DNA from 2 places in the Paraburkholderia hayleyella genome. Region 2 is predicted to be linked to the other one. Evidence: predicted binding sites of a transcription regulator. Region 2 holds the regulator's gene; the other holds the start of a gene.

Region 1 (4,118 bases), 900 kb from region 2:
TTTCCAGCGTAGTTGTAGGTCAGCGTGACTTTCACGCATTGCATGGCGGTATTGAAGGTGCAAGCAGCGGGTGTGGCCACGCAGCTTGCATAACGGCCCGAGAGCCAGCCCACGGTTCCCGTTGCCGCGCTGCAGGCGGCGCTCGCACGTGCGGCCAACGCACTGGGCACATCTTTTGCCTGCTGATAATTCAGTGCGGCGCGCGCGCCCTCTTCCGCGGCCAGCGTCAAGCTTTGCTGCGCCACGAAGATCAGGCTGAACGTGACGATCGCATAGAGAATCAGGAAAAACAGCGGAAAAATCATCGCAAACTCAACCGCCATGCTGCCGCGCTGCTCACGTGACGCTTTGACATCAATGCGATAGTGGACAAGCGTAGTGGACGTCATGTCGTGGCACCTGTTACAAACTGCAAGGCCACCCACGCGGCTGCGGGCACTGTCAGGCATGCGGCATAAGGCGTCGAGCGACGCCCTGCAAGCTCAAAAGTAGGTGTGGCGCGACGCCCGCTCAATGCAGGGATGCGCGAGCGCGAAGTCAGCAGCAATGTCGCGGCATGAACCCCGGCGGCAAGACTCGCTGCAACCCACAATCCGAGCAACGGCTGCATTCCGCACCAGGCGCCCAGAACGGCGAAAACCTTGACGTCAGCCGCACCCATCACGCCGATAACAAAAAACGGCAGCAATGCGATCAGGCCCACTGCTGTGCCAAGCAATGCCGCATAGAAAGAGATGCCAAACGGGTTATGGCGAAGCACGGCGCACATCAAAGCGGCAATGAAACCGATGACGACGAGTGCATTCGGAATCCGCCGATTGCGGCAATCGCACACCGCAATGGCGATCGCCCATGCAATAAACAGGACACTGCTGAGATGCCCATTCATGTTTCACTCGATTGGCAGAACAATCCGTCTGAACCAGATATTGGGTTCAGACGGATTGAATGACGGGTTATTTAGTCAGGCTAACCCGGAAACGTGGAGCAGGCTGGAAAATAGCCAGGCACGAGTTTTTGTGCGAGATTAATGTCCCGACCGGCTTTTTAACCACCGCCGCCGCCTGATGTGCCTGTAGGCAAGGCGCTCGCCACGGCATTAAAGGTAGAAACAATAGCTGTTTTTACCCCTGTCGTCGCGGTTACGATACCCACCGCAATGATTCCTGCAATCAGGCCATACTCAATAGCCGTGACGCCTTTGTTTTCTGTTAGAAAACGCTTAATGATGTTTTTCATCACTCCCCCGGAATTCATGAAAAATAATATTCAGCCACGCAGGGTAGTAGATGGATTATCCAGGCAGGCAGTCAAGTCCCCCTCGCTGCCATTACCCTTATCCAATCATCCCCCGTTAACCGTGGCCAGATTAAACCCAAGCCATCAGGATGATCTCTCCGATAATGCCCCCTTTGCCAAATTTCCCTGTTTTATAAACGCTATCTCATTTACAAGCAATTCCGTTTTTTATTAACGCCACTCTTAAGCAGTGGAAACAACGGAAATTTTTACCGCCGGTGATGCAGCCAACATAAAAGCGACGTGGAGCCCATAACTTGACGCTCCAGGCTGAGGTGCTAGCAGGTACCAGTGCGTCAGTCTGTTGTGGACCTGGAAGATGGCCTCACATCCCCCATTTTTTTGGAAAATACACGCCGCACTACAGCATCCGCCTGAATCAGAATTCCCCAAAAAAACATTTAATGAAGAAAAACCAATAATTTATTCTTGTTTTTATCTTGAACCGCATTCAATACGAATAATTGCTATTTATTAAAAAATAAATGCACCTGACACCCGTATTTTTCAGATCCTGGAACAGCAGGCCACCCCTGGCCATGCGAATCGTTAATATTTTTTACTGCTTCTTTTGCTGCTTCACACCCCCAGAACCCCCAGCATTTCTACGTTTTATAGTACAACAATCATATTTAAGCAATTGTCCTAACCCCTAGTTTTCGAGCCTTTCCGTGCTCCCCCCGTACGGTGCCAAGATTAACCGTAAAAAATGTGTTGCAACATATAGGGCTAACCATAATGCGTATCAGTTTCGTGGCCATCTGAAATCCTTACGTCAATCTCAATCGCATGTTACGCGCCAAAGCGTAACGTCGCATTGAGATCGTTACGTTACGTACACAAGCCCAATCCCATTTATAGCGCTATCTGACCGCATCCCAGAACAATCAATTTATGCGCAATAACTTGTCTCTGCCCCGCTGCATGGGGAAGTCGATATTTTTAATTCCCGTAGCCCACGTTTTTTTGTGAGTTGGCATGGTGATTGCAGAGAGTAACCCGCAGCATCATTCAACAACCATGCGATACGAGGGCGACATGAAAACTCAAATTTCTTCCGGCGTGCTACGGACAACGATCATAACGGCGGCCGTCACTGCCATGCTTTCACTCGCCGCCTGCGGTGGCTCGGGGAGCCTCAGTTCTGGGCTCGGCTCCAAAGGCACCAGCGGGACTGGCGGAACCATTTCAACCGGCGGTGCGAATGGAACCAACACCGGCACCGGCACAAACCCAGGTGGCAGCAATGGCGGAACCTCTGCCAACAATGGCTCCGACGGTTCGGGTTCGGGTTCGGGCTCGGGCAGCAACGGTGGCGGCACTGCGGGTAACGGCGGCAATGGCGGCGGAACTGGCGGGAACGGTGGCGGAAGCGGTAATGGCGGCGGTACGGCATCGGCCAACCCCGTTAGTCTGGTCACGGACAAGGCAGGCGGCATCGTCTCGGGTGTCGGATCAACGGTATCGGGCCTTGGCACAGTCATCGGCTCGCAAACCCTGCCTGGCGTCAATCCTGCTACCACCCAGGCAGCAGGAGGCATCGTGCAAAACGTGGGAGGTGCGGTATCCACGCTAGGCAACGGTGTCAGCCAAGGGCTGGGACAGCTCGGCACGGCAGGTAATCCGGTCGGCGTCACACTCTCGAGCGTTGGTGGAGTGGTCGGTCAGACAGGAGGTGCGCTCAGCAATACCGGCAATCTGGTGACGAGCCTGGGCAGCGGCCCACTCGCCCCGCTTTCGGCAGTGACTACGCCTCTTGGCGGTGTCGTCGATGCGTTAGGCGGTGCCGTCACCAATGGTGGCGGTACGCTCACCAACATCCTCTCTACGGGTCCCATCCAGCAAGTCACGCAAACCTTGAGCACGGCAATTACGCCCATCACCGCGATGGTGGCCAACACCACGCAAACCGTGGGCAATGCGACGGGCCTTGGCGCACCGCTCAATGGACTGCTCTCGACCGTCGGTAGTAGCCTCGCCAATACCGGCGCGCTCGTCGCTAAAACGGGTAACAATCCGGTTACCACAGGTCTCGGCAATGTCGTAACCAGTACAGGTAATACCGTCGCCTCGGTGGGCGGCTTGTCGACAGGCGGCACGGGAAGCAATCCTCTGGCACCCGTCACCGGGTTGCTCGGCGGACTGGCAGGCGGTGCGGGTGGCGGCACGTCGGGCAGCGGTGGCTTGCTCGCACCGGTTACCGGCATCGTAGGTGGACTCACCGGCGGCGCAACCGGTGGCACGCAGGGCAGCGGTGGCTTGCTCGCACCGGTTACCGGCATCGTAGGCGGACTCACCGGCGGCGCAACCGGTGGCACGCAGGGCAGCGGTGGCTTGCTCGCACCGGTTACCGGCATCGTAGGCGGACTCACCGGCGGCGCAACCGGTGGCACGCAGGGCAGCGGTGGCGTACTCGCACCGGTTACCGGCATCGTAGGCGGACTCACCGGCGGTGCAACCGGTGGCACGTCGGGCAGCGGTGGCGTACTCGCACCCGTCACCGGTTTGCTTTCGGGTGTGACTGGCAGCCTCGGCAACGTCGGTGCCAAACCAGCGACCACTGCGACCACCACCGCGACCACAACCACAACAATCAACCCGGGCATCTCGCTTACCACTACCACCGGTGGTAGCAGCAACACGGACGGTTTGCTGTCTGGCGTGACATCAGCGGTTGGCGGTCTGTTAGGGGGCTTGTCCGGGAAAAAATAAAGCATCCGGGACATCCTGAACGGGTATCAATATGGGCCTGGCATACCGCCAGGCCTGTGTCATGCCTGCATACCGGCAGAAACCACCCAATCGTTCGGATAACGGCA
Region 2 (4,118 bases):
ACCTATGACGATCTGAAACAGATCAACATCTTCACCGGGCATGTGGTGGCGACCAAAGGCACGATCCTGATCAAGGGTGATCGCGTCGAAGTCTCGCAAGATCCTCAGGGCTACCAGTACGCCACCAGCACGTCGAGCGGCAAAAATCTCGCTTATTTCCGCCAGAAACGCGACGGCGTTAACGAATACATCGAAGGTGACGCGGAACGCATTGATTACGATGGCAAGCGCGATCTCACCACGTTGACCACCCGTGCCACCGTGCGCCGCCTGCAAGGGCTGTCGACGCTGATGGACCAGGTCCACGGCAGCGTCATTACTTATGATGGCCAGAACGATTTCTACACCGCCCGCGCGGGCAAGGATGTCGTCGGGCCGGGCAACCCCAATGGCCGGGTACGCGCGATGCTCTCGCCGCGCAATGGCGGTCCCGCCCCGCTCAATGGCGCCCCCGTCACGCTCACGCCCTCGCGCCAGTTGCAGGGCCAAGGATCCACCTCGCCGTGAACACCCCGCTTCCCCATCGCAAGCCTGCAGGCACGAGCAGTTCGCTGGTCGTGCGCAACCTGAAAAAACGTTATGGTTCCCGCACGGTCGTCAAGGACGTCTCGCTCAGTGTGAAAAGCGGCGAAGTCGTCGGCCTGCTGGGGCCGAACGGCGCAGGTAAAACGACGTCGTTTTACATGATCGTCGGGCTGGTGCCGCTCGACGGCGGCGACATCGATCTGGACGGCAAGTCCATTAGCCTGCTGCCTATATATAAGCGCGCGTCGCTTGGCCTGTCGTATTTGCCGCAGGAAGCTTCGGTGTTTCGCAAGCTGACGGTTGAAGACAACATCCGCGCGGTACTCGAACTGCAACACGAAGATAACGGCAAGCGGCTCTCCAAAGACGCCATCACCGCGCGCGCCGAAGCCTTGCTCGACGAACTGCAAATCGCTCACCTGCGCGACAACCCTGCGCTCTCGCTCTCAGGAGGAGAGCGCCGCCGAGTCGAAATAGCGCGTGCTCTGGCCACGAATCCGAGCTTTATCTTGCTCGACGAACCGTTCGCCGGTGTCGATCCGATCGCCGTGCTGGAAATTCAGAAAATCGTCAAATTCCTGAAACAGCGCAATATCGGCGTACTCATCACCGATCACAACGTGCGTGAGACTCTCGGCATCTGCGATCACGCCTACATCATTAGCGATGGCAGCGTGCTGGCCGCAGGCGCGCCGGACGAGATCATCGAAAACGAGAACGTACGGCGCGTCTATCTGGGTGAGCATTTCCGCATGTAGCCCAGCGCTGCGCAACACCGCTGCGGGCGTCGGCAGCGCATTCGGCACGGCTGCGGCAAGTCGTCGCAACCCGTGTCCGGATCATCCCAAACCCTAAGTACGGCCCGTCTTTTTACGGCTGCCGCAGGTATCGCGGACTTGGCAAACTCATTACAATGAGTCTCAATTCGCCATGAAAGCTAGCCTCCAACTCCGCCTCTCGCAGCATCTTGCGCTGACTCCCCAACTGCAGCAGTCCATCCGGCTGCTTCAGTTATCTACGCTTGAGCTACAGCAGGAAGTCGCTATGGCGATTGCGCAAAACCCGCTGCTCGAAAACGAAGACGACTGGATCGCCAGCCCATTACGCGTAGCAGCGGATGGCTCGCTTGTGACACAGACTCGCGGCAACGCCGAGCCCGAGTCGGCCAGCCATACATCGTCCCCTTCCAGCACGAACACCAACAGCGAAGCCGGAGAGCCCCAGGGCGTTGACGAATACAACGGCCTCGCGGCTGACAACAGCGCGGACACCAGCCAATGGAATCTCGACGACTATGGCCGCTCCAGCAGCGCGTCCGACGACGATGATCTGCCACCGCTTCAGGTTCACGAGTCCAGCACCTCGTTGCGCGATCATCTGAACACCCAGTTGTGCGTCACACAGGCAAGCCCGCGCGACCGCGCGCTTGTCACCTTTCTGATCGAATCCCTTGACGACGATGGCTATCTCATAGCGGCATTTGAAGAAATACTGGCCGATTTGCCAGACGAACTGGAAGTCGATGCAGATGAGCTGAAAGCCGCGCTCGCGTTGCTGCATAGCTTTGATCCGGCGGGCGTCGGAGCGCGCTCCGCATCCGAATGCCTCAAGCTGCAGCTATTACGGCTCGATGCCTCACCCACCCGCACACTCGCCCTGGAGATCGTCGAGCATCACCTTGAACTGCTCGCCGCGCGTGATTTCATCCGGCTGCGCCGGCGCCTGAAGGCCGACGACGATGCATTGCGTGAGGCCCACGCCCTGATCCGCTCGCTTGAACCCTTTCCTGGCGCGATGTACGGCAAAAGCGAAGCCGACTATGTCGTGCCCGACGTGCTGGTTCGCAAGACGGCCCAAGGCTGGCAAGCGGAACTCAATCCCGAAATCATGCCCAGGCTGCGCATCAATCACCTGTACGCCAATATCCTGCGCAACAACCGCAGCGATCCCGGCAGTGGTTCGCTGCGTCAACAGCTTCAGGAAGCCCGCTGGCTGATCAAAAACATCCAGCAAAGATTCGACACGATCCTGCGTGTGGCGCAAGCCATCGTCGAGCGGCAAAAGAGCTTTTTCCTGCACGGCGAAATCGCCATGCGCCCCTTGGTTTTGCGGGAAATTGCTGATACGCTGGGGCTACACGAATCAACGGTTTCCCGTGTCACAACTGGTAAGTACCTGCTCACTCCTTTTGGCACGCTTGAGTTCAAATACTTCTTCGGCTCACACGTTTCAACGGATACCGGGGGCGCGGCTTCTTCCACAGCAATTCGCGCACTCATCAAGCAATTAATAGGAGCAGAAAACCCTGTCACGCCTCTTTCAGACAGCCGCATCGCCGAACTGCTAGCTGAACAGGGTTTCGTGGTCGCCCGGCGCACCGTGGCCAAATACCGCGAAACGCTCAAAATTCCAGCGGTCAATCTGCGCAAGTCTTTGTAGCCCGCTGCTTACCGTGGCGGGTATTTTCCCGGCCGTACCCCATTGGGGTGGCACAGGCTGGCTGATCGGATTCCCGATTCCCGTCCGCAATGGCTGGAATACAACCCAATCAGCGAGTACCGCTGCCCTCATGAGGATCTACGGCTAATCGTTTGGAGAAGCACTATGAATCTGCAGATCAGTGGACACCATCTCGAAGTAACGCCTGCGTTGCGCGAATACGTGATCGCCAAGCTAGACAGAGTGCTACGGCACTTCGATCAGGTTATCGATGGCAGTGTGGTCCTCTCGGTCGACAATCAAAAGGAAAAAAGGCAGAAGATTGAAATCAATCTTCATCTGAAAGGCAAAGATATTTTTGTCGAAAGTGCCGAGAGCGATATGTACGCGGCGATTGATCTGGTCATCGACAAACTCGACCGGCAAGTCATTCGTCACAAGGATCGCCTGCAAGGCCACCAGCATGAAGCGATCAAACATCAGCCGCTAGCTGCGCTACTCGAAGTGCCGCCGCAATAAACAGGCATCACCGCAGCCGAGCCTGCATCAAACCGCCCCCACTGGGCGGTTTTTAATTGGCCATTCATTTTTTAGTTCAGGTTATTTTCAAGCCGTCTGTGCCGGTTCATTATGGCGAAACCTCTTGTCCGAAGTCTGAAGGCGAACCCTGCAACTGGAAATCGTTCGGGGCCCGTAGCGCAATCGTGTCGGTCATGCACCGCACATACCCGTGCTGCTCTATAATGCCCCGATTACTTACTAATTGATCAAACCGTTCATTTAGTCAGATTTCGCTGATTTCAGACTTCGTCATACATTGCCGTGATGCCCCTGTAGAGAATGGAACGCCACTCACATCCCGCAGAGAGGAAAATCCAGGCCTCCCTTCCGCCTGCCAACATGAATCGCTTAGCCAAATTCCTCCCCATCGAGAACGTCGTCATCGGGCTCTCCGTCACGAGCAAGAAGCGCGTCTTCGAGCAAGCAGGCCTGATTTTCGAAAATCAGAATGGCATCGCCCGCAGCACGGTCACTGACAATCTCTTCGCGCGCGAGCGCCTCGGATCAACAGGACTGGGTGAAGGCGTGGCTATCCCGCATGGCCGGATAAAGGGTCTGAAGCATCCACTGGCCGCATTCGTCCGGCTTGCGGC

What was found. The regulator sigma-54, encoded in region 2, starts transcription at its own class of promoters, with help from an activator protein. The targets are predictions, from matches to a motif close to TGGCANGNAANCTGCTTT.
Region 1: GH657_RS09945 (collagen-like triple helix repeat-containing protein) is a predicted target of sigma-54. The motif match lies at 2,274-2,291, and genes of this name have one in related genera.

The regions. Positions count from the first base shown of each region.
Region 1 covers NZ_QPES01000001.1:2,225,772-2,229,889, forward strand. Annotated here, with positions in the region: gene GH657_RS09930 (TadE/TadG family type IV pilus assembly protein) at 1-389, opposite strand, end outside; gene GH657_RS09935 (A24 family peptidase) at 386-889, opposite strand; gene GH657_RS09940 (Flp family type IVb pilin) at 1,048-1,239, opposite strand; gene GH657_RS09945 (collagen-like triple helix repeat-containing protein) at 2,338-4,011, shown strand.
Region 2 covers NZ_QPES01000001.1:3,129,878-3,133,995, forward strand. Annotated here, with positions in the region: gene lptA (lipopolysaccharide transport periplasmic protein LptA) at 1-507, shown strand, start outside; gene lptB (LPS export ABC transporter ATP-binding protein) at 504-1,283, shown strand; gene GH657_RS13775 (RNA polymerase factor sigma-54) at 1,456-2,964, shown strand; gene hpf (ribosome hibernation-promoting factor, HPF/YfiA family) at 3,130-3,483, shown strand; gene GH657_RS13785 (PTS sugar transporter subunit IIA) at 3,805-4,118, shown strand, end outside.